Regions from separate parts of the Nonomuraea sp. NPDC048882 genome, predicted to be linked through region 1. Evidence: riboswitches for the same ligand, from Rfam matches in the RefSeq annotation. Region 1 holds a riboswitch; the other holds the start of a gene.
The links. Region 1 has a riboswitch for S-adenosylmethionine ahead of thrC (threonine synthase). Riboswitches for the same ligand answer to the same signal wherever they lie in the genome.
Positions count from the first base shown of each region.

Region 1 (9,702 bases):
ACCGCCGGCGACCTCGTGTGTCAGCCGGGCCCGGCCACCGGCGGCCGAAGCCGGCCGGGTCCGGCCGCGGGCCGGGCGGCCTCAGTCGGCCAGCCAGCCCTCCGGGCAGGCCATGAGCTGCGGAAGCAGCGCGTCGAGCACCGTGAGCCCGGTCTGCGCGTTGGGCAGGCAGATCGGCCCCTGCAGCTCACGCAGCAGGGGGATGTCGTTCAGCGACAGGGCGCTCCGCTCGGCGAAGGCCGGGGCGGCCGGGGCGGTGGTGGCGGCGACGAGAGCCAGGGCGGCGACGCCGAAAATGCGCTTGCTGCGGGAAAGCATCCTCTTACTCCTTTGTACAGGTGGTGTGGTGGCACCACCCTTCCTCACTTGGAGTAGCCGAGCAATTGTGAAACGTAATGGCAGTCAAACAAAACAAGAGCGGCCCGGAAAAGCCCGGACCGCTCTTCGTTCTTACGACGAGAAAAGACCTAGAAGTCCATGTCGCCGCCGCCGGGCATGCCGGCCGGCGCAGCGGGGGTCTTCTCGGGCTTCTCGGCGATGACGGCCTCGGTGGTGAGGAAGAGCGCCGCGATGGAAGCGGCGTTCTGCAGCGCGGAGCGCGTCACCTTGGCCGGGTCGAGGATGCCCACCTCGAACATGTTGACGTATTCGCCGGTCGCGGCGTTGAGGCCCTCACCCGGGGTGAGGTTGCGCACGCGCTCGACCACGACGCCGCCCTCAAGGCCGGCGTTGACCGCGATCTGCTTGAGCGGCTCCTCCAGCGCCTTCTTGACGATGGCGGCACCGGTGGCCTCGTCGCCCGTCAGCTCCAGCTTGTCGAACGCCTTGGCGCCGGCCTGCAGCAGGGCCACGCCACCACCGGGGACGATGCCCTCCTCGACGGCCGCCTTGGCGTTGCGCACGGCGTCCTCGATGCGGTGCTTGCGCTCCTTGAGCTCGACCTCGGTCGCGGCGCCGGCCTTGATCACGGCCACGCCGCCGGCCAGCTTGGCCAGGCGCTCCTGCAGCTTCTCGCGGTCGTAGTCGGAGTCGGTGCGCTCGATCTCGGCACGGATCTCGTTGACCCGGCCCGCGATCTGCTCGGCGTCACCGGCACCGTCGACGATCGTGGTCTCGTCCTTGGTGACGACCACCTTGCGGGCGCGGCCCAGCAGGTCGAGAGTGGCGGTCTCGAGCTTGAGGCCGACCTCCTCGGCGACGACCTGACCGCCGGTCAGGATCGCGATGTCGTTGAGCATGGCCTTACGGCGGTCACCGAAGCCCGGGGCCTTGACCGCGACCGAGCGGAACAGGCCTCGGATCTTGTTGACGACCAGGGTGGCCAGGGCCTCGCCCTCGACGTCCTCGGCGATGATCAGCAGCGGCTTGCCGGACTGCACGACCTTGTCGAGCAGCGGCAGCAGATCCTTGTTGGCCGAGACCTTGCTGTTGACGATCAGGATGTACGGGTCTTCGAGCACGGCCTCCATGCGGTCGGAGTCGGTCACGAAGTACATCGACGTCATGCCCTTGTCGAAGCGCATGCCCTCGGTGAGCTCGAGCTCAAGGCCGAAGGTGTTGCTCTCCTCGACGGTGATGACGCCTTCCTTGCCGACCTTGTCCATCGCCTCGGCGATGAGCGAGCCGATCTCGGGGTCGGCGGCGGAGATGGAGGCGGTGGAGGCGATCTGCTCCTTGGTCTCCACGTCCTTGGCCAGCTTGGAGAGCTCCTCGCTGACGCGCTCGACGGCCGCCTCGATGCCCTTCTTCAGGGCCATCGGGTTGGCGCCGGCGGCGACATTGCGCAGACCCTCGCGCACCAGCGCCTGGGCGAGCACGGTGGCGGTGGTGGTGCCGTCACCCGCGACGTCGTCGGTCTTCTTGGCGACTTCCTTGACCAGCTCGGCGCCGATCTTCTCCCAAGGGTCCTCGAGCTCGATCTCCTTGGCGATGGACACACCATCGTTGGTGATCGTGGGAGCGCCCCACTTCTTCTCCAGCACGACGTTGCGGCCCTTGGGACCCAAAGTCACCTTGACGGCGTCGGCGAGCTGGTTCATACCGCGCTCGAGACCGCGCCGGGCGTCCTCGTCAAACGCGATCATCTTGGCTGCCATAAGGCTAGACCTCCCAGATACAGGGTGGCTTGTCGTGGACCGAGCCGACGCCCGCGACGGCATGGGCCCGCATCTCCGTTCGGCAGACCCCATCGTCTCGATCCGATGTTGGCACTCTGCTGCACAGAGTGCCAACGAACTGTTTAGCACTCTACCCTGCCGAGTGCAAGCGAACGCACCCGCGCCGGATGTTCCTCCCCAGGTCAGAAGTCAGTACGGCGAGCCGCCCGAAGCAGCTCGCCGCACGCGAGTCGACGATTGAGAGGTGACGGTTCGCACGGACTGCGCTGCCGTGCGAGCCCGCCCGGTGCATACCAGTTGACGTGACCTCAGACCGTGCGGACGGACTCCGCCTGCGGCCCCTTCTGGCCCTGCGTGATCTCGAACTCGACGCGCTGACCCTGTTCGAGAGAGCGGTACCCGTCCATCATGATCGCTGAGTAATGGACGAATACATCCTTACCACCGTCTACCGCGATGAAGCCGTAGCCCTTGTCCGCGTTGAACCACTTGACGGTGCCCTGCGCCACTTCCGACTCCTCTTACTGGTCTCTCAGATCTCGCCCATTCCTCCGCGAGGCCTGTAATCGCCTGACATAACTGAAAATCATGCAGACGATCGCCCTCGACCATACCTGTGGCACGGGGTTTGGCAACAGAGTCAATCTGCAAACCAGGTATTTCTTCGCAGCGAAGCTCGTACAACGGTGAATTAGCCCTGGAAAAGCAGAAGGCGCCCACAAGGGGCGCCTTCCACGATCGGGGATGCCGCGGCACTCAGCCGCCGGCGACCGCGGGGATGATGGAGATCTGCGTGCCCTCTGGGGCGGGAGTGTCGAGACCCTGGGCGAAACGGACGTCCTCTTCCCCAACATAAACGTTGACGAAACGTCGAATCTTGCCCGATTCATCCAGAATTCTCGCGCCGATGCCCGGGTAGTCGGAGTCCAGCTTGGCGAGCACGTCACGAAGAGTCGCGCCTTCGCCACTCACTTCGGCGTTGCCCCCGGTGTACGTGCGCAGAATGGTGGGAATCCGCACAGAAACGCTCATGGTAAATGTCGCCTTTCCTGGTTGTCAGACAGTCGCGCGGAACGCGTCGAGGGAGGGCCGGATCACGGCCGTGGGCGCGGCGTCGTCGCTGATGGCGTCGAGCGTCTTGAGCCCGTCGCCGGTGTTCAGCACCACGGTCTCGGCCTCGGGGTCGAGCCTGCCGCTCTCGGCCAGCTTCTTCAGCACGCCGACGGTCACCCCGCCCGCGGTCTCGGCGAAGACTCCCTCGGTCGAGGCGAGCAGCTTGATGGCGGCCACGATCTCGGCGTCCGTGACGTCCTCGACGCCCCCTCCGGTGCGTCGTGCGATGTCCAGCACGTAGGGACCGTCGGCCGGGTTGCCGATGGCCAGTGACTTGGCGATGGTGTCGGGCTTGACCGGCTGGACGACGTCGTGACCGGCCTTATACGCGGCCGACACCGGCGAGCAGCCTTCGGCCTGTGCCCCGAAGATCTTGTAGGGCGTGTCCTCGACCAGCCCCAGCTGGATCAGCTCCTTGAAGCCCTTGTCGATCTTGGTGAGCTGGGAGCCGGAGGCGATGGGGATGACGATCTGCTCGGGCAGCCGCCAGCCGAGCTGCTCGGCGATCTCGTACGCGAGCGTCTTGGAGCCCTCGGCGTAGTAGGGCCGCAGGTTGACGTTGACGAAGCCCCACTTGTCGCCCATGGGGTCGCCGATCAGCTCGGAGCAGAACCGGTTGACCTCGTCGTAGCTGCCGTCGATCGCGATCAGCCGGCCACCGAACACGCGGGCCATGGCGATCTTCGCGGCTTCGAGGTCGGACGGGATGAACACGCACGCGTCGAGCCCGGCCCGCGCCGCGGCGGCGGTGACCGCGCCCGCGAGGTTGCCCGTGGAGGAGCAGGAGAGCGTGTGGAAGCCGAAGTTGCGCGCCGCCTCGACGGCCATGGCGACCACGCGGTCCTTGAAGGAGTGGGTGGGGTTTCCCGAGTCGTCCTTCACGTACAGGGATTTGAGGCCCAGTGACTTGCCGAGGTTTCCGGCCTTGACCAATTTGGTCCAGCCCGGGTTCATATTCGGCTTTTCGGTCACGTCAGCCGGGACGGGGAGAAGCGCGCGGTAACGCCAGATGTTGGCCGGGCCGGACTCGATGTCCGCCCGGGTCACCGTGCCGAAGTCGTAGGCCGCCTCAAGCGGCCCGAAACACTCCAGACAGGCGAAGCTCGGACCCAGGGGGTAACGCGCGCCGCACTCACGGCAGGACAGACCGACAGCAGGACCAAAGTCGAGCGACATGAAGCGAGGCCTTCCCTCATCTTCGCCCACGGCCACCTTGACCGCGAACCGGAATTGGCACCTAGTCCCGGTCGGCCTCGCCAGGTCGCGAGTCGAAAGCCGGGAGGGTTGCCGGGGCTTCGCAGGGCCGGTCCCTCCACCCCTCTGGATGAGCAATATGAAGTTGTTGAACTGGACTCTACCCGCTCAAGTGGCCGAAACTTCCACCCGTCTCACCATGTGGGACGGGTGGTCTCAGCGATAATCCTCGCCCAGGACACCCTGCACGTATTTGCGCGCCTGGTGGATGCGGGACTTCGCGGTGCCGAGCGGAATGCCGAGCTGCTCGGCCACCTCGTTGTAGTCGAGCTGGACGATGTCGCGCAGCACCAGCGCCTGCGCCAGGTCGGGCTTGTCGGCCTCCAGCGCCTCCATCGCGTCGAGCAGGTCGAGCCGCGAGCCCGCGATCACGCTGACCCGCCGCACGTCGGGCTTCTGCATGGGCAGCTCGTCCGAGCTCTGCTCGGCCGACCTGCGCTTGAGCGTCCGGTACGTCGTCCGCGCGCAGTTGGCGGTCACGATGTGCAGCCAGGTGCTGAACCTGGCCCGCCCCTCGAAGCGGCCGATGTTGCGCGCCACGGCCAGCAACGTATCTTGCGAGGCCTCTTCCGCATCCTGGTGATAAGGGAGGATTCGGGCGCAGTGGCGCAGCACGTCAGGCTCGATCCGCGCCAGGAGCTCGCCAAGTGCGCGATGGTCTCCTCCGGCCGCGGAGCGGGCGAGTTCCTCGGTTAGCTCATCAAGCGCCATAGATGGGATCCTATGTTTGTGATCGATGGGAGCCTAGTTGACTTCCTCGCCCCGCCGCACGCGAGATGGCGCGGTCCGCGCGTCAATCCCGCGACTCACTGACCGAGGATGTCCATGAACAGCGTCCTGCTCGCCTCCAACAGAGGCCCGGTCTCCTTCACCGTCTCCGACGACGGCGAGCTGACCATGCGGCGCGGCGGCGGCGGGCTCGTCTCGGGCCTGTCGGGCGTGGCCAAGGACGACGGCGTGCTGTGGGTCTGCGCCGCGCTGTCCGACGGCGACCGCAGCGCCGTGCGTCTGGCCTCCGGCGGCCGCATCGACCAGGCCGGCTACGACACGGGCCCGCTGCGCATGCTCGACATCGCGCCCGCCGTCTTCCACCGCGCCTACAACGCCGTGGCCAACTCCACCCTGTGGTTCGTCAACCACCTGCTCTACGACATCCCCAACACGCCCAACTTCGGCACGAGGTTCGAGCGCGAGTGGGAGTCCTACCGCGACTACAACGGGGCGTTCGCGCTGGCGCTGGCCGAGGAGGCCGGCCACGGCGCCCGCGTGATGGTGCAGGACTATCACCTTACGCTGACCCCCGCCATGCTCCGCGCCGAGCGGCCCGACCTGCGCATCGCCCACTTCAGCCACACGCCGTGGGCGCCGCCGGAATACTTCTCGCTGCTGCCCGACGAGGTGGCGCGCGAGGTCCTGGAGGGCATCCTGGGAGCCGATCACGCCGGGTTTCTCACTGACAGATGGGCCCAGGCGTTCATGGACTGCTGCGAGCGCCTGCTGGGCGCCGAGGCCGACCGCGTCGGGCGCAGCGTCACCCACGAGGGCCGCACGACCCGCATCGGGGTGCAGAGCCTCGGCGTGGACGGCTCGGCACTGTGGGAGCGGGCCAGCGAGCCCGACGTCGAGTCCCACATGACCGCGCTCAGGGACCAGGTGGGCGACCGCAGGCTGATCGTCCGCATCGACCGCACCGAGCTGTCGAAGAACATCGTCCGCGGCCTGATCGCCTACCGCGAGTTCCTGGCCGCCCATCCCGAGTGGCACGGCCGGGTCGTCCACCTCGCCTTCGCCTATCCCAGCCGGCACGACCTGCCCGAATACCGCGAATACACCGCTTCGGTGCAGCGCCGCGCCCAGGAGATCGAGGACGAGTACGCCACCGACGACTGGGACCCGCTGATACTCAACGTCAACGACGACTATCCGCGTTCGCTGGCCGCGTACCGGATGGCCGACGTGCTGCTCGTCAACCCCATCCGCGACGGCATGAACCTGGTCGCCAAGGAGGGGCCTGTCCTGTCCGAGCGGTGCGCGCTGGTGCTGTCGCGGGAGGCGGGGGCGGCGGCCGAGCTGGGGCAGCACGCGCTCCTGGTCAACCCGTACGACATCAGCGGCACCGCGGCGGCCCTGCACGACGCGCTGGTCATGCCGGAAGACGAGCGCCGCATGCGCCGCGACAAGCTGCACGCGGCCGCGACCGCCCTGCCGCCGCAGAAGTGGTTCGCCGCCCAGCTCGACGCCCTGACCTGAGCCGGCTCGGGGGTTCTCACCCGATCCGGCTCAGCGGTTTCGCCCGAGCCTGCTCTGCGGGTTTTCGCCTGAGTCTGCTCGGCCCCCGGTTCCGAGCGGGCTCGGCGCGCTGACCTACCATGAGAAGGCGACGCCCCTCACCGATCAGGAGGCTGCCGGGTGAGCATGGTCTTACCGCCCATCCGGCTGATCAGAGATCGCCCGACTTGGCTCATCTACCTGCAGCTCGGCGCGTTCGCCACCTACATGTACGGCCTGAGCGCCGCCCTGCCGCTGCTCCGCGCCGACCTGCGCGTCCCGGCCACCGTCGCGGGCCTGCACGGCACCGCCATGGCCGTGGGCACAATCGTGGCCGGGCTGCTGCTGCCGGCGCTCACCCGCAGGTTCGGCCGGCGCGCGACGACCTGGATCGGCCTGGCCGGGATGAACGCCGGCCTGCTCGTGATCGTCCCCGCCGACGCCCTGCCCCTGACGATGCTCGGGTACGGCGTCTCGGGCGGGTTCAGCTCGATCATGCTCTACACCGCCATGGCCGCGCTCAGCGACCACCACGGCCCGGCGGGCCCGGCCGCGATCAGCGAGGCCAACGCCGTGGGCGTGGTGGTGGGCATGGGGATGACGTTCTGCCTCAGCGTGGTCGCCCAGAGCACGTTCGGCTGGCGGGCGGCGCTGCTGGTCACACCGGTCGTGAGCGTGCTGCTGGCCCTGTTCATGGGCCGCGTCTGGCCGCCATCGCCTCCTGTCCCGCAACAGCCGGCCGAAGCCAGTGCGGGTACGGAGGCGGTGGGCAGGCCGGGGTGGGGGTTTCATCTGGCGGGGCTGGTGCTGTTCTGCTGCGTGGCGATGGAGTTCACGTTCAACCTGTGGGCCGCCGACCTGTTCGCCGGCCGTACGGGAATCAGCGCGGCCGCGGCGGCCACGGGGCTGACGGCGTTCGTGGGCGGGCTGGCGGCCGGGAGGTTCGCCGGGGCGCAGCTCGCGCTGCGCCTGCCCCCCGTGCCGCTGTTCGTGGGGGCGCTGGCGGTGGCGTTCGCGGGCTGGCTGCTGTTCTGGCTGAGCACCCACCCGGCGCTCTCCTACGCCGGGCTGGTGGTCTGCGGGCTCGGCGCCTCGTTGCACTTCCCGCTGGCGCTGTCGGGGCTGATCGCCGGCGCGGGAGGCCGGGCCGACCTGGCCGCTGCGGCCTCGCCGATCTGGGCGGGAGCCGCCATCGCGGTGGGCCCGCTCGCGCTCGGCGCGCTCGCGGACGGCTTCGGCACCTGGAAGGCGTTCCTCCTGGTGCCGGTGCTCATCGGCCTGGCCGTGGCCGGGGTGCTCAGCTCCAGTCGGCGTTCCTGAGCACGTCCGGCAGGCCCGGCGTCCTCCACTGGTCGACGACGAGGATCCTGGTCTTCGGCAGGTACCACTCGCGCTGCGTGTAACGCGACTTCACCTTGCCGTTCGCGTACGAGACGCAGGAGGCCCGCCACTCGCGGTAGGCGGCCTTGTGCCCCGGGCCGACCTGGCGCAGCCCCGTGGCCTTGGCCGAGCCGAGGGTCTGGCCCCACTTGCCGTTGCTCGGGCACTGCTGCACGTCGGTCGCGGGATAGAACGGCCGCCTCCCGTCGTAGGCGTGGAACAACTCGTTGCCGTACTTGATGGCCTTGGGACCGAGCACCCAGAAGCTCCGGCAGCCCGGGGTGCCGTAACCGCTGGAGGGCTTGGCGCACTTGCCGGTGACCACGCGGGTCCAGTCGGGGCGGACCCGGTGGACCGCCCATGTGATCGGCAGGTGGAGCGTCAGCCCGCCCCTGAGCTTGAGCGGCTGAGTGGTCGCGACACTGCTCACGTTCGCGGTGCTCGCGGCGCTTGTGGCGTACGCCGTGCTCGCGGTGTTTGCGGCGTTCGCGGTGTACGGGGCGCTGGTGGCGTACGCGGCGCCGGTGGAGAGGGGTGCGGCGAGGAGGGTGATCGCGGTGAGGGCCGCGACGGCGAGATGACGCTTGGGCATGCCCCGACCCTAGAAAGCGGGACTTGCAGCACAATCACGAACGACTGAACGCCGACCCCAGCTCGCGCAGCAGCGCCACCACGCCCTGCGGCCCGTCCACCACGATGTCGGCCCGTTCGGCCAGTGCGGTCACCTCGGCGGAGCCGCTGCACACGGTCACCCCGGGCAGCCCCGAGGCGCGTACGGCGTCGAACGCGGCCAGATCGCCCAGGTCGTCACCCACGAACATCACCGACCTCGCGGCCTTCTCGGCCAGGAACAGGCTCAGCGCGTGTCCCTTGTCCATGCCGGGCGGCCGCAGCTCCAGCACCATGCGCCCAGGCTCGATCACCAGGTCGTGCTTCTCCGCCAGCTTGGCCAGCGGCTCGCGCAGCACGGCCAGCGCGCCCTCGGGGTCGGGGCTGCGCCTGGTGTGCACGGCCACGGCCCGGCCCTTGTCCTCGATGACGACGCCCTTGAGGTCGAGCGTGCCGAGCAGCAGTTGCAGCTCCGCCTCGGCCCTGGGCACCCCGGGCGGGGGCGGGGGCGCGGAGATCCGTCCGTCCTCCCAGCGTTCGAAGCCGTAGTGGCCGAGCACGACCAGCCCCTCAACGTCGGCCAGGCCGGGGCCGAGCTCCAGCGCGGTGGCCGCGGGCCTGCCGGTCACGACGGCCACCGCGAGGACGTGAGCGCCCAGGTCGGCGAGTACGGCCGGCGCTTCGGGATGGATCACGGCCTGGGCCGGATCGGGCACGATCGGCGACAGTGTCCCGTCGAAGTCGAGCCCGATCACGGCGCCTGCCGGATCACGCAAGATCGCTTCCATTCCAGGGATGTTCTTCACGCGGCTGCCGTACCCAGCCGGTCAGGGGCGCATGCCAAACCTTCTGGCGGCGCGCTCGCGCTGGCGGGTGGACCGAAGCCTGCGCAGCCTCTTGACCAGCATGGGGTCCTGCTCAAGAGCCTCCGGCCTGTCGATCAGCTCGCTGAGCAGCTGGT
Region 1 covers NZ_JBEZGB010000011.1:379,649-389,350, forward strand. Annotated here, with positions in the region: gene AB0C27_RS35650 (hypothetical protein) at 82-318, opposite strand; gene groL (chaperonin GroEL) at 468-2,096, opposite strand; gene AB0C27_RS35660 (cold-shock protein) at 2,426-2,626, opposite strand; gene AB0C27_RS35665 (MoaD/ThiS family protein) at 2,874-3,149, opposite strand; gene thrC (threonine synthase) at 3,174-4,406, opposite strand; SAM riboswitch class I at 4,420-4,561, opposite strand; gene AB0C27_RS35675 (RNA polymerase sigma factor) at 4,641-5,099, opposite strand; gene AB0C27_RS35680 (trehalose-6-phosphate synthase) at 5,310-6,734, shown strand; gene AB0C27_RS35685 (MFS transporter) at 6,900-8,072, shown strand; gene AB0C27_RS35690 (hypothetical protein) at 8,050-8,724, opposite strand; gene otsB (trehalose-phosphatase) at 8,759-9,529, opposite strand; gene AB0C27_RS35700 (DUF3263 domain-containing protein) at 9,569-9,702, opposite strand, start outside.

Region 2 (9,702 bases), on a different contig from region 1:
CTGCCGGGGGCGCTCGGCGCGCTGTGCCTGCTGTTCCTCGCGCTGGGCGGCGGGCGCATCGGGCTGGACGCCATCTTCGCCTCGGTCTTCCGCAGGCGCGGGGAGCGGCGGGTGGCCGAGGCGGAACTGGCCGCGCACGCCCCGAGCAGGGACGACGCGGGCATGACGGCGGGCACGGCGGCGGGCACGGCGGCGGGCACGGCCGCGGGTACCGCGGCGGGCACGACCGCCACGGGTACGGCTCAGGGCGGTCGCACCGGCGGGCCCATGACGCCCGCCGAGCGGGACGTGTCGGCCGACCGTCCGGAGGTGCCCAGGCAGCCGGCCGCGCCCGACACGACCCGCTCGCCTGACACGACCCGCTCGACCGGCCCGACCGGCTCGACCGGCTCGACCGGCTCCGGGAGGTTCAACGACGACGACATGAGGGAGATCGACGCGCTCGTTTCCGACGAGCCGCCGCAGCACCACAAGCCGCCGAACCGCTGACCTCCCGGCACGCGCGCGCGGGTCGTAGGCCGAGCTTCCGGGGCTCCGAGGACTCAGGCCGAGTTCCCGGGCGCGCGGGCCGAGGTCGGCTCAGCGGCGGGAGACGAGGTCCCGCACGGCCTCGATCAGCCGGTCCACGTGCTCCTGCGTGCTCCCGATGCCGATCGAGGCTCGCACCGCCGAGCCGGTGTCGTCCGCGCAGTCGCCGTCGGGGGCGCCCTCAGACGTGCCCAGCAGGTGCCGGACGAACGGGTGCGCGCAGAACTTCCCGTCGCGCACCCCGATGCCGTACTCGCCGGACAGCGCCTCGGCCACCTCGCGCGCCGTGTACCCGGCCACGGTGAACGACACGATGCCCACGCGCGGGTGGTCGTCCCCCCACAGGGACAGCTCCCGTACGCCCTCGATCGAGGCCAGCCCCGAGCGCAGCCGCGCGATCAGCCGCTCCTCCTCCCGCACCAGCGCGGTCCAGCCGGTCGCGGTCAGCGCGTCGCAGGCGGCGGCCAGGGCGATGGCGCCGAGCACGTTGGGCGTGCCGGCCTCGTGCCTGGGCTCGGGGTCGTCGTGCCACTCCACGCTCTCCCCGACCGAGCGCACCGCGCCCCCGCCCTTGAGGTACGGCTCACCCTCGGCCAGCCAGTCCCTCCGCCCGACGAGCGCGCCGGCCCCGAAGGGCGCGTACAGCTTGTGCCCGGAGAAGGCCACGTAGTCCAGGTCGAGCGCGGTCAGGTTGAGCCGCCGATGCGGTACGAGCTGCGCCGCGTCCACCAGGATCCTGGCCCCGTGCCGATGCGCGATGTGCGCCAGCGCGGCGATCGGCCACAGCTCGCCGGTGACGTTGGAGGCGGCGGTGACGACCAGCAGCTTGGGCCCCTCGATCGCGGCCAGCGCTTCGTCGGCGGCGCGCACGGCCTCGCCGGGGAAGGCGGGCGGCGCCAGCCGCACGGCGTGCCGCCAGGGCAGCAGGGAGGCGTGGTGCTCGGTGTCGAAGACCACCGTGGTGGTGCCCTCGGGCAGGCAGCCGGCCAGCAGGTTCGTGGCGTCGGTGGTGTTGCGGGTGAAGATCACGGAGTCGTCCGGGCGGGCGCCGACGAAGGCCCTGACCGTGTGGCGGGCCTGCTCGTACCGGGCGGTGGTGAGCTGAGAGGCGTAGCCGGCGCCGCGGTGGACGCTGGAGTAGGCCGGAAGCGCGGCGGTGACGGCGGCGCTGACCGGCTCAAGACAGGGCGCGCTGGCCGCGTAGTCCAGGTTGGCGTACCCCACCAGTCTGCCGCCCTTGACCGGCACCTCCAGGTCGGCTCCCAGCACGGCGGGAATGGGCCGGCTCGTCGCGGATGCGGGGGCGGCCTCGGGCGTACGGGCGGAGTTGAAGATCGTCAGAGTGGACACAGGGGTACCTCCTGAAGGGCCATCGGACCCCTGGAAGCAGCCACGGAGCCCGCGCTTGCCCGCCACACCTCGTGACGGACCAGGTCTTCACCCGGGGCACCCCGCCGCGGACGCGAGGGTTGCCGGCCAGCTAGCCGGGGCTTGTCGCTGGCACTCATGACCTACGAGGGGAACTATAACCGACACCCCGGCATGAATCGCAACCCCGCGAACTAATGCCCGGCTCGGCTCGTTGCTACCGGGAAACCCCCATCAACCCCCGAGTCATGGAGGTACCCGATGCTGGACTGGGTGGCCGACCCGAACATCTGGATCGGCTTCTTCACCCTGGTCGCCCTGGAGATCGTTCTGGGGATCGACAACATCATTTTCATCTCCATCCTCGCCGGGAAGCTGCCCGCCGAGCAGCGCGACAGGGCCCGCGTGCTCGGTCTGGCGGCGGCTCTGATCAGCCGGCTGCTCCTGCTGTTCGGCCTGTCCTGGGTGGTGCAGCTTACGCAGCCGCTGTTCACGGTGCTCGGTCAGGAGATTTCGGGACGTGACCTGATCCTGCTGCTCGGCGGGCTGTTCCTGCTGGGCAAGAGCGTCACCGAGATCCACCACAGCATGGAGGCGCCGGCCGGCAAGGACGGCAAGCAGGCCGCCGCCGTCTCCTTCACGTCGGTGATCGTGCAGATCATGGTGCTGGACGTGGTGTTCTCGCTGGACTCCGTGATCACCGCCGTCGGCATGGTGGACGAGCTGGGCGTGATGATCGCTGCGGTCGTGGTGGCCGTGGTGGTGATGCTGTTCGCCTCCGGGCCGATCAGCCGGTTCGTGGACGCGCATCCGACCATCAAGATGCTGGCGCTGTCGTTCCTGGTGCTGATCGGGGTGGTGCTCGTGGCCGAGGGCCTCGACCAGCACATCCCGAAGGGCTACATCTACTTCGCGATGGCGTTCTCGGTCGTCGTGGAGCTGCTCAACATCCGGGTACGCAGCAGGCACGCCAGGAGGCAGCAGGCCGTCCAGGAAGGAGAAACCCCCTCCTAAGATGAAATAGTGGGCTTTGATCCTTGGAATCCTGATTTCGTGGCGTACCCGTACCGCGTGTACGACGAGTTGAGGCGCGAGGCGCCCGTCAGCTACTACGAGCCGACGGGCCAGTGGCTCATCGCGCGGCACGCCGACGTCAACGCGCTGCTCAGAGACCGCCGGCTGGGCCGCTCCTACCTGCACGTGGCCACCCACGAGGAGTTCGGCCGGCCGGCGGAGCCGGAGTTCCAGGAGCCGTTCTGGCGCGTGATCAGGGCGGGCATGCTCGACGTGGAGCCGCCGGTGCACACGAGGCTGCGCCGGCTGGTCTCCAGGGCGTTCACGCCACGCATGGTCGAGTCGCTGCGCCCCCGCGTCCGCGCCATCGCGGGGGATCTGGTGGCGGCGTACGTGGACAAGGGCGGCGGTGACCTGATCGCCGAGGTGGCCGAGCCGCTCCCGGTGACCGTCATCGCGGAGATGCTCGGCATCCCCGGCCAGGACCGCCACCTGCTGCGCCCCTGGTCGGCCGACATCTGCGGCATGTACGAGCTCAACCCCGCCCCCGAGGCCCAGCACACCGCGGTGCGCGCGGCGTCCGAGTTCGCCGGCTACCTCAAGGCCCTGGCCGCCGAACGCCGCCGCGCGCCGGGCGAGGACCTGATCTCGGCGCTCACCCAGATCGACGAGCTGACCGAGGACGAGCTGGTCGGCACCTGCGTCCTGCTGCTCAACGCCGGCCACGAGGCCACCGTGAACGTGACGGGCAACGGCTGGTGGTCGCTGTTCAGGAACCCCGGCGAGCTGGCCAGGCTGCGCGCGGACCGGTCTCTGCTGCCCACCGCCGTCGAGGAGCTGATGCGCTGGGACACGCCGTTGCAGATGTTCGAGCGCTGGGTGCTGGAGGACATCGAGGTGCACGGCGTACGGATCCCGCGCGGCTCGGAGGTGGCGCTGCTGTTCGGCTCGGCGAACCGGGACCAGGACGTGTTCGAGGACCCGGACCGGCTCGACGTGGGCCGTGCCGACAATCCGCACATCTCATTCGGGGCGGGCATCCACTTCTGCCTGGGCGCGCCGCTGGCCAGGATCGAGCTGGCGGAGTCGTTCGGCGCGCTGCTGGACCGGGCGGCCACGCTGGAGCTGCGCGAGGAGCCGGTTTGGAAGCCCGGCTACATCATCCGCGGCCTGCAAAGCCTCGACCTGACCGCCACCGCCTGAGCCCGCCGCCACCGCCTGAGCCGCCCGCCCGCCGCTTCCCGCCTGAGCGGGCCGACGGGCAGGGCCGGCACCCGGCCGTGCCGGCGCTCGACCGCGCCGGCGTTCACCGCTTCTGGCTGAGCCAGCCGAAGCCGCCGAGCCCCGACGGGTCGATCAGCTCGCCCTCCTCCGAGGCCCGCGCCAGTGCCTTGAGATAGCCGCGCGGATCGGCGCGGGCCAGGTCGAGCGGCGGACGCGCGCCGGTGACCCCCAGCTCGCGCAGCGCCGCGCGTTGTGTGGACAAGGTTGTGGATATCGCACCGGCCCTGATCCCGGCCGCCGCGCACGCGTCGAGGGCGACATGTGCGGTGATGTCGCAGGTCCCGTCGGGTACGGGGGTGACGACCGCGCCGTCGCGGTACCCGGTCAGCGTGCCGCACAACGGCCGGTTGTCCACAGGGTGTGCATAATCGATGGCTATCGCCCGGCCTCTGCGGAGACGTACCAGGACCGAGGCCCAGGCCTCGTCGCGGGGGAGGCCGATCTCGGCCCGCGAGCCCACGCGGGTCAGCGGCCACCACCGCTCCAGCCAGGCCCGGTCGGCCGGCCGCAGCGGCCCACCGAGCCGCTCCTCGCCCGTGCGCACGTCGACCAGGATGAGGCGCGGCCCTTCGGCGGTCTGCTCGGCCACGTCGAGCGGCACGTTGTCCAGCCACTCGTTGGCGATGACCAGGCCCACGATGCCGTCGGGCACCTCGCCGGACCAGCGGACGCGCCCGGACAGGCCGGGCGGCCTGGGTGACAGGTCGACGGCCGTGATCCGCAGCCGATCGCGCAACGCGGGCGGCGCCCACTCCAGGACCTGGGTGACCAGCACACCCTCGCCCGCGCCGATGTCGACCAGGTCGAGCACGTCGGGTTTGCCCAGCTCGGCGTCCACTTCCGCGAGCAGCGCCAGCACGGCTCCTGCGAAGGCGGCCGAGGCGCTGACCGAGGTGCGGAAGTGGCCTGACGGGCGTTCGCGGAGGTAGAAACCCTCCTCGCCGTACAGCGCGCGCTCGGTGGCGGCGCGCCAGGTGTGCCACATGTTCTGGACTATCTCATGACTCGCGATGGGTACGCACTGTCATCATATGACTACTCAATGTCTCCGACTTGCGATAGCGTTTACCCATTGTCATCGAGTGATCGCGTTGCGCCATCCCCTACCGGCGGAGCGGATCGCTTCCCGAGCACGCGCGGCGCGGAGCCGCGAAACTGAGAGGAGCCCTCATGCTGAAGAAGGTCCTGGTCGTCGCCGGTGCCGCCGCCATGCTGTCGATGGCCGCTCCGGCCCACGCCGACATCACCAACGGCGCCGGCGGTGTGCTCTCCGGCAACCAGGTGCACCTGCCGATCACCGCCCCGATCAACATCTGTGGCAACGCCATCGCGGTCATCGGCCTCGCGGTGGCGGGCTGCAAGGGCGGGGCCAACGCGTACGCGCCGAGCCACCACTGACAGCGGCGAACCCGGGCCGGCGCAGGCCGGCCCGGGTTCGTGTCCCCAACTGGTCAGTCGGCGGATGACCAGCCGGCGCACCTCCAAGGGGTCGCAATGTGCGGGCGTCAGGTTCCGGCAAGGGACATGGCGCCCGTTTTCATACGGTGACCCCTCTCCTCATCTCTTCCGACAGGGGGTGCGCTCTTTGTATGCCCTTGTCGCTTTTGTCGTTAACTCAACGCGCGGCAAAGCACTCGTCACGCTGGCACTCTCGCAAGGCCGTTACGCTGGTCGGCGGTGCCATTACGACAGGGGTGAGACGTCATGGACGCAGGGGATCGCCCGGCCCGGCTGACTGTCGGCGTGCTGGGGGCGGGCAAGGTCGGCTCGGCTCTCGGTGCCGCGCTGGCGCAGGCGGGTCACCGCGTGGTGGCCGCCAGCGGAGTGTCCGACACCTCCCAGCGGTGGGCGGCCGAGCGGCTCGGCCTCACGCCGTCCAGGCCGGACGAGGTGGTGGCCGCGGCCCAGCTCATCCTGCTCACCGTGCCGGACGACCCGCTGCCCGGCCTGGTCAGCGGGCTGGCCAGCACGGGCGCCGACCTCCAGGGCAAGATGCTGGTGCACACCAGCGGGGCGTACGGGCTGTCGGTGCTCGACCCAGCGGCCGAGGCGGGCGCGCTGCCGCTCGCCCTGCACCCCGTGATGACCTTCACCGGCAGGGACGACGACCTCAACAAGCTCACCGGCATCTCGTACGGCGTCACCGCGCCCGACGTGCTGCGGCCGGTGGCCGAGGCGCTGGTGATCGAGATGGGTGGCGAGCCGGTGTGGATCGCCGACGCCGACCGCCCGCTCTACCACGCGGCCCTGGCCGGAGCCGCCAACCACATGGTCACGCTCATCGCGGAGTCCTCCGACCTGCTGCGCGGCATCGGCGTCGAGCATCCGGGCCGGATGCTGGGCCCGCTGCTCGGCGCGGCGCTCGACAACGTGCTGCGGCTGGGCATCGCCGGCCTGACCGGCCCCGTCGTGCGGGGTGACGCCGGCACGGTGCGCAAGCATGTCGACGCGCTGATCCTGGCCGCCCCGGAGGCGGCCGACGCCTACATCGCGCTGGCCAGGCTCACGGCGGACCGGGCGCTGGCCGCGGGGTTGCTCAAACCCGAGGAGGCGGAGCGGCTGCTCGACGCGCTAGGGGGCAATATATGGACCTGACCGTCGCGCTTGGAGGGCACTTATGGAGCTGATCGTCGCCGGCAACCGGGAAGACCTGGTCAAGGCGCGCCGTGCCGGCACGGTGGCGCTGGTCCCGACCATGGGGGCGCTGCACGAGGGCCACCGGTCGCTGATCAGGCAGGCCCGGGTGCGCGCCGATCAGGTCGTGGTCAGTATCTTCGTCAATCCTCTTCAATTTTCTCCAAACGAGGATTTTTCACGCTATCCCCGTACATTCGACGCCGATCTCGATGTGTGCCGCGCCGAAGGCGTGGATGTCGTGTTCCACCCGGCCGTCGAGGACATGTACGCCCCCGACCGCCAGATCTCCGTCTCCTCCGGCGAGATGGGGCGGATCGTCGAGGGCGCGGCGAGGCCCGGCCACTTCGACGGCATGCTCACGGTGGTGCTCAAGCTGTTCAACCTGGTCCAGCCCGATCTGGCCGTCTTCGGGCAGAAGGACGCCCAGCAACTGGCCCTCATCCGCCGCATGGTCGCCGACTTCGACCTGCCGATCGAGATCCTGGGGTCGCCGACCGTACGCGAGCCCGACGGCCTGGCCCTGTCCAGCCGCAACCGCTTCCTGTCGGAGGGCGACCGACGGCTGGCCCTGGCGCTCTCGCAGGCCCTGCGGGCGGGGGCGGCCCGGCTCACCCCGTCCGAGATCAGGCGTACGGCGATGGCCGTGCTCGACGAGGCGGGACCCGGGCTTGAGGTGGACTATCTGGCGCTGGTGGATCCGGCCACGTTCGCCGAAGTGAGCGAGTCGTACGAGGGCCTGGCCGTGCTCGCGGTGGCGGCCAGGGTCGGCACCACGCGGCTCATCGACAACGTCACCCTCACCCTCAACCCCGCCTGAGGACCCCCGGGGCATGGGCACGCCGCGGCTGGCGTTATCGTCATAGTGACGAAATCGCCTCAGTGAGGAGACCCCCGATGAGTGCACCGGCGATTCCCCTGCGTCTGACCGCCCCCGAACCCGGCTGGATCGCCGCGGCCGACGTGGTCGTGGTGGGCTCCGGCATCGCCGGCCTGACCGTGGCCCTGCGTTACGCGGAGCTGGAGCCGGCGGCCAAGGTACTGGTCGTCACCAAGGACGTGCTGTCGTCCGGCTCGACCCGGTGGGCCCAGGGCGGCATCGCGGCCGTGCTCGACCCGGAGGACACCCCCGACGAGCACCTGAGTGACACGTTGCTGGCGGGGGTCGGGCTCTGTGACGTACGGGCGGTGCGCACGCTGGTGACCGAGGGCCCCGACGCGCTGCGCCGGCTGATGGCACGGGGCGCCCGCTTCGACCGGACGGTCGACGGTGAGCTCCAGCTCACCAGGGAAGGCGGGCACCGGCGCCGCCGGATCGTGCACGCGGGTGGCGACGCCACCGGCGCCGAGGTCCAGCGGGCGCTGGTCGAGGCGGTGCGGGCCGGCTCGATCGAGGTGATCGAGCACGCGCTGGTGCTCGACCTGCTGAAAGACGCGAAGGGCCGGGCCAGGGGCGTGACGCTGCACGTCATGGGCGAGGGCGCGCGCGACGGCGTGGGCGCGGTGCACGCCAGGGCGGTGGTGCTGGCGACCGGCGGCATGGGCCAGGTCTACGCCGCCACCACCAACCCGGTCGTCTCCACCGGCGATGGCGTGGCCCTCGCGCTGCGGGCCGGAGCGGTGGTGCGCGACCTGGAGTTCGTCCAGTTCCATCCGACCGTGCTGTGGCTAGGCGAGGGCTCGACCGGGCAGCAGCCGCTGATCTCCGAGGCTGTCAGGGGCGAGGGCGCCTTCCTCATCGACCACGAAGGCCGCCGGTTCATGGAGGGCGCGCACGAGCTGGGCGACCTCGCGCCGCGCGACGTGGTGGCCAAGGCCATCATGCGCACGATGCGGGCCAACGGCCGCGACCACGTCTTCCTCGACGGCCGCCACTTCGGCAGGGAGAAGTGGGAGTCGCGCTTCCCCACGATCTACGCGGTCTGCCGCGAGCACGGCATCGACCCGGTCACGCAGCCGATCCCGGTCTCGCCGGCCGCCCACTACGCCAGCGGCGGCGTGCGTACGGACCTGCACGGCCGTACCTCCATCGAGGGTCTCTACGCCTGCGGCGAGGTCGCCTGCACCGGCGTGCACGGCGCCAACCGGCTGGCCTCCAACTCCCTGCTCGAAGGGCTCGTGTTCGCCGAGCGCATCGCCGCCGACGTGCACGCGCGGCGGCCCGCGCCGGGGGAGCCGGTGCCGGGCACGGCCGCGGAAGGGCTGGTGGACCCGCGGGTCAGGGCGAGGATCCAGGCCCACATGAGCACCGGCGCGAGCGTGCTGCGCAGCCGCGAGTCGCTGGTCGCCACCGCCGGTGCGCTGCGGGACGCCCGCTGGACCCCGGTCGAGGTGGCCGCCTGCACCGAGGCGTGGGAGGCCACGAACCTGCTCACCGTCGCCACCGTGCTCACGGGCGCGGCGGCCGCCAGGCTGGAGACGCGCGGCTCACACTGGCGCGAGGACCACGACACCCGCGACGACGACGAATGGCTGGGCCACCTCGACGTGACCCTGACGAAGGAGGGCCTCCGCATGACGTACACGCCGCATGGGGACGCGATGACGCCGCGCCTGGCGCAGGAGCTCACGGCGGCCGGGCTGGACCCGGCCGAGGTGGACGCGCTGATCGACCGCGCGTTGGCCGAGGATCTGCAGGATGCGGGCGATGTGACGAGCCTGGCCACGATCCCCGAGGGGCAGCGCGCGGTGGCCGACGTGGTGGCCCGCAGGGACGGTGTGGTGGCCGGGCTGGCGGTGGCGGAGGCGGTGTTCGTCCGGCTCGGGGCCGCCCGCGCCGAGCGCGGTGCCAAGGACGGCGAGCGGGTGCGGGCCGGGGACGTGCTGATGACCGTCGAGGGCCCCGTACGCGCCCTGCTGACGGCCGAGCGCACC
Region 2 covers NZ_JBEZGB010000034.1:12,942-22,643, reverse strand. Annotated here, with positions in the region: gene AB0C27_RS54130 (DoxX family protein) at 1-489, shown strand, start outside; gene AB0C27_RS54125 (aminotransferase class V-fold PLP-dependent enzyme) at 580-1,878, opposite strand; SAM riboswitch class IV at 1,925-2,040, opposite strand; gene AB0C27_RS54120 (TerC family protein) at 2,158-2,910, shown strand; gene AB0C27_RS54115 (cytochrome P450) at 2,950-4,113, shown strand; gene AB0C27_RS54110 (SAM-dependent methyltransferase) at 4,217-5,179, opposite strand; gene AB0C27_RS54105 (chaplin) at 5,365-5,592, shown strand; gene AB0C27_RS54100 (DUF2520 domain-containing protein) at 5,899-6,789, shown strand; gene panC (pantoate--beta-alanine ligase) at 6,812-7,648, shown strand; gene AB0C27_RS54090 (L-aspartate oxidase) at 7,726-9,702, shown strand, end outside.
Region 2: another riboswitch for S-adenosylmethionine. It lies ahead of AB0C27_RS54125 (aminotransferase class V-fold PLP-dependent enzyme); the one in region 1 lies ahead of thrC (threonine synthase).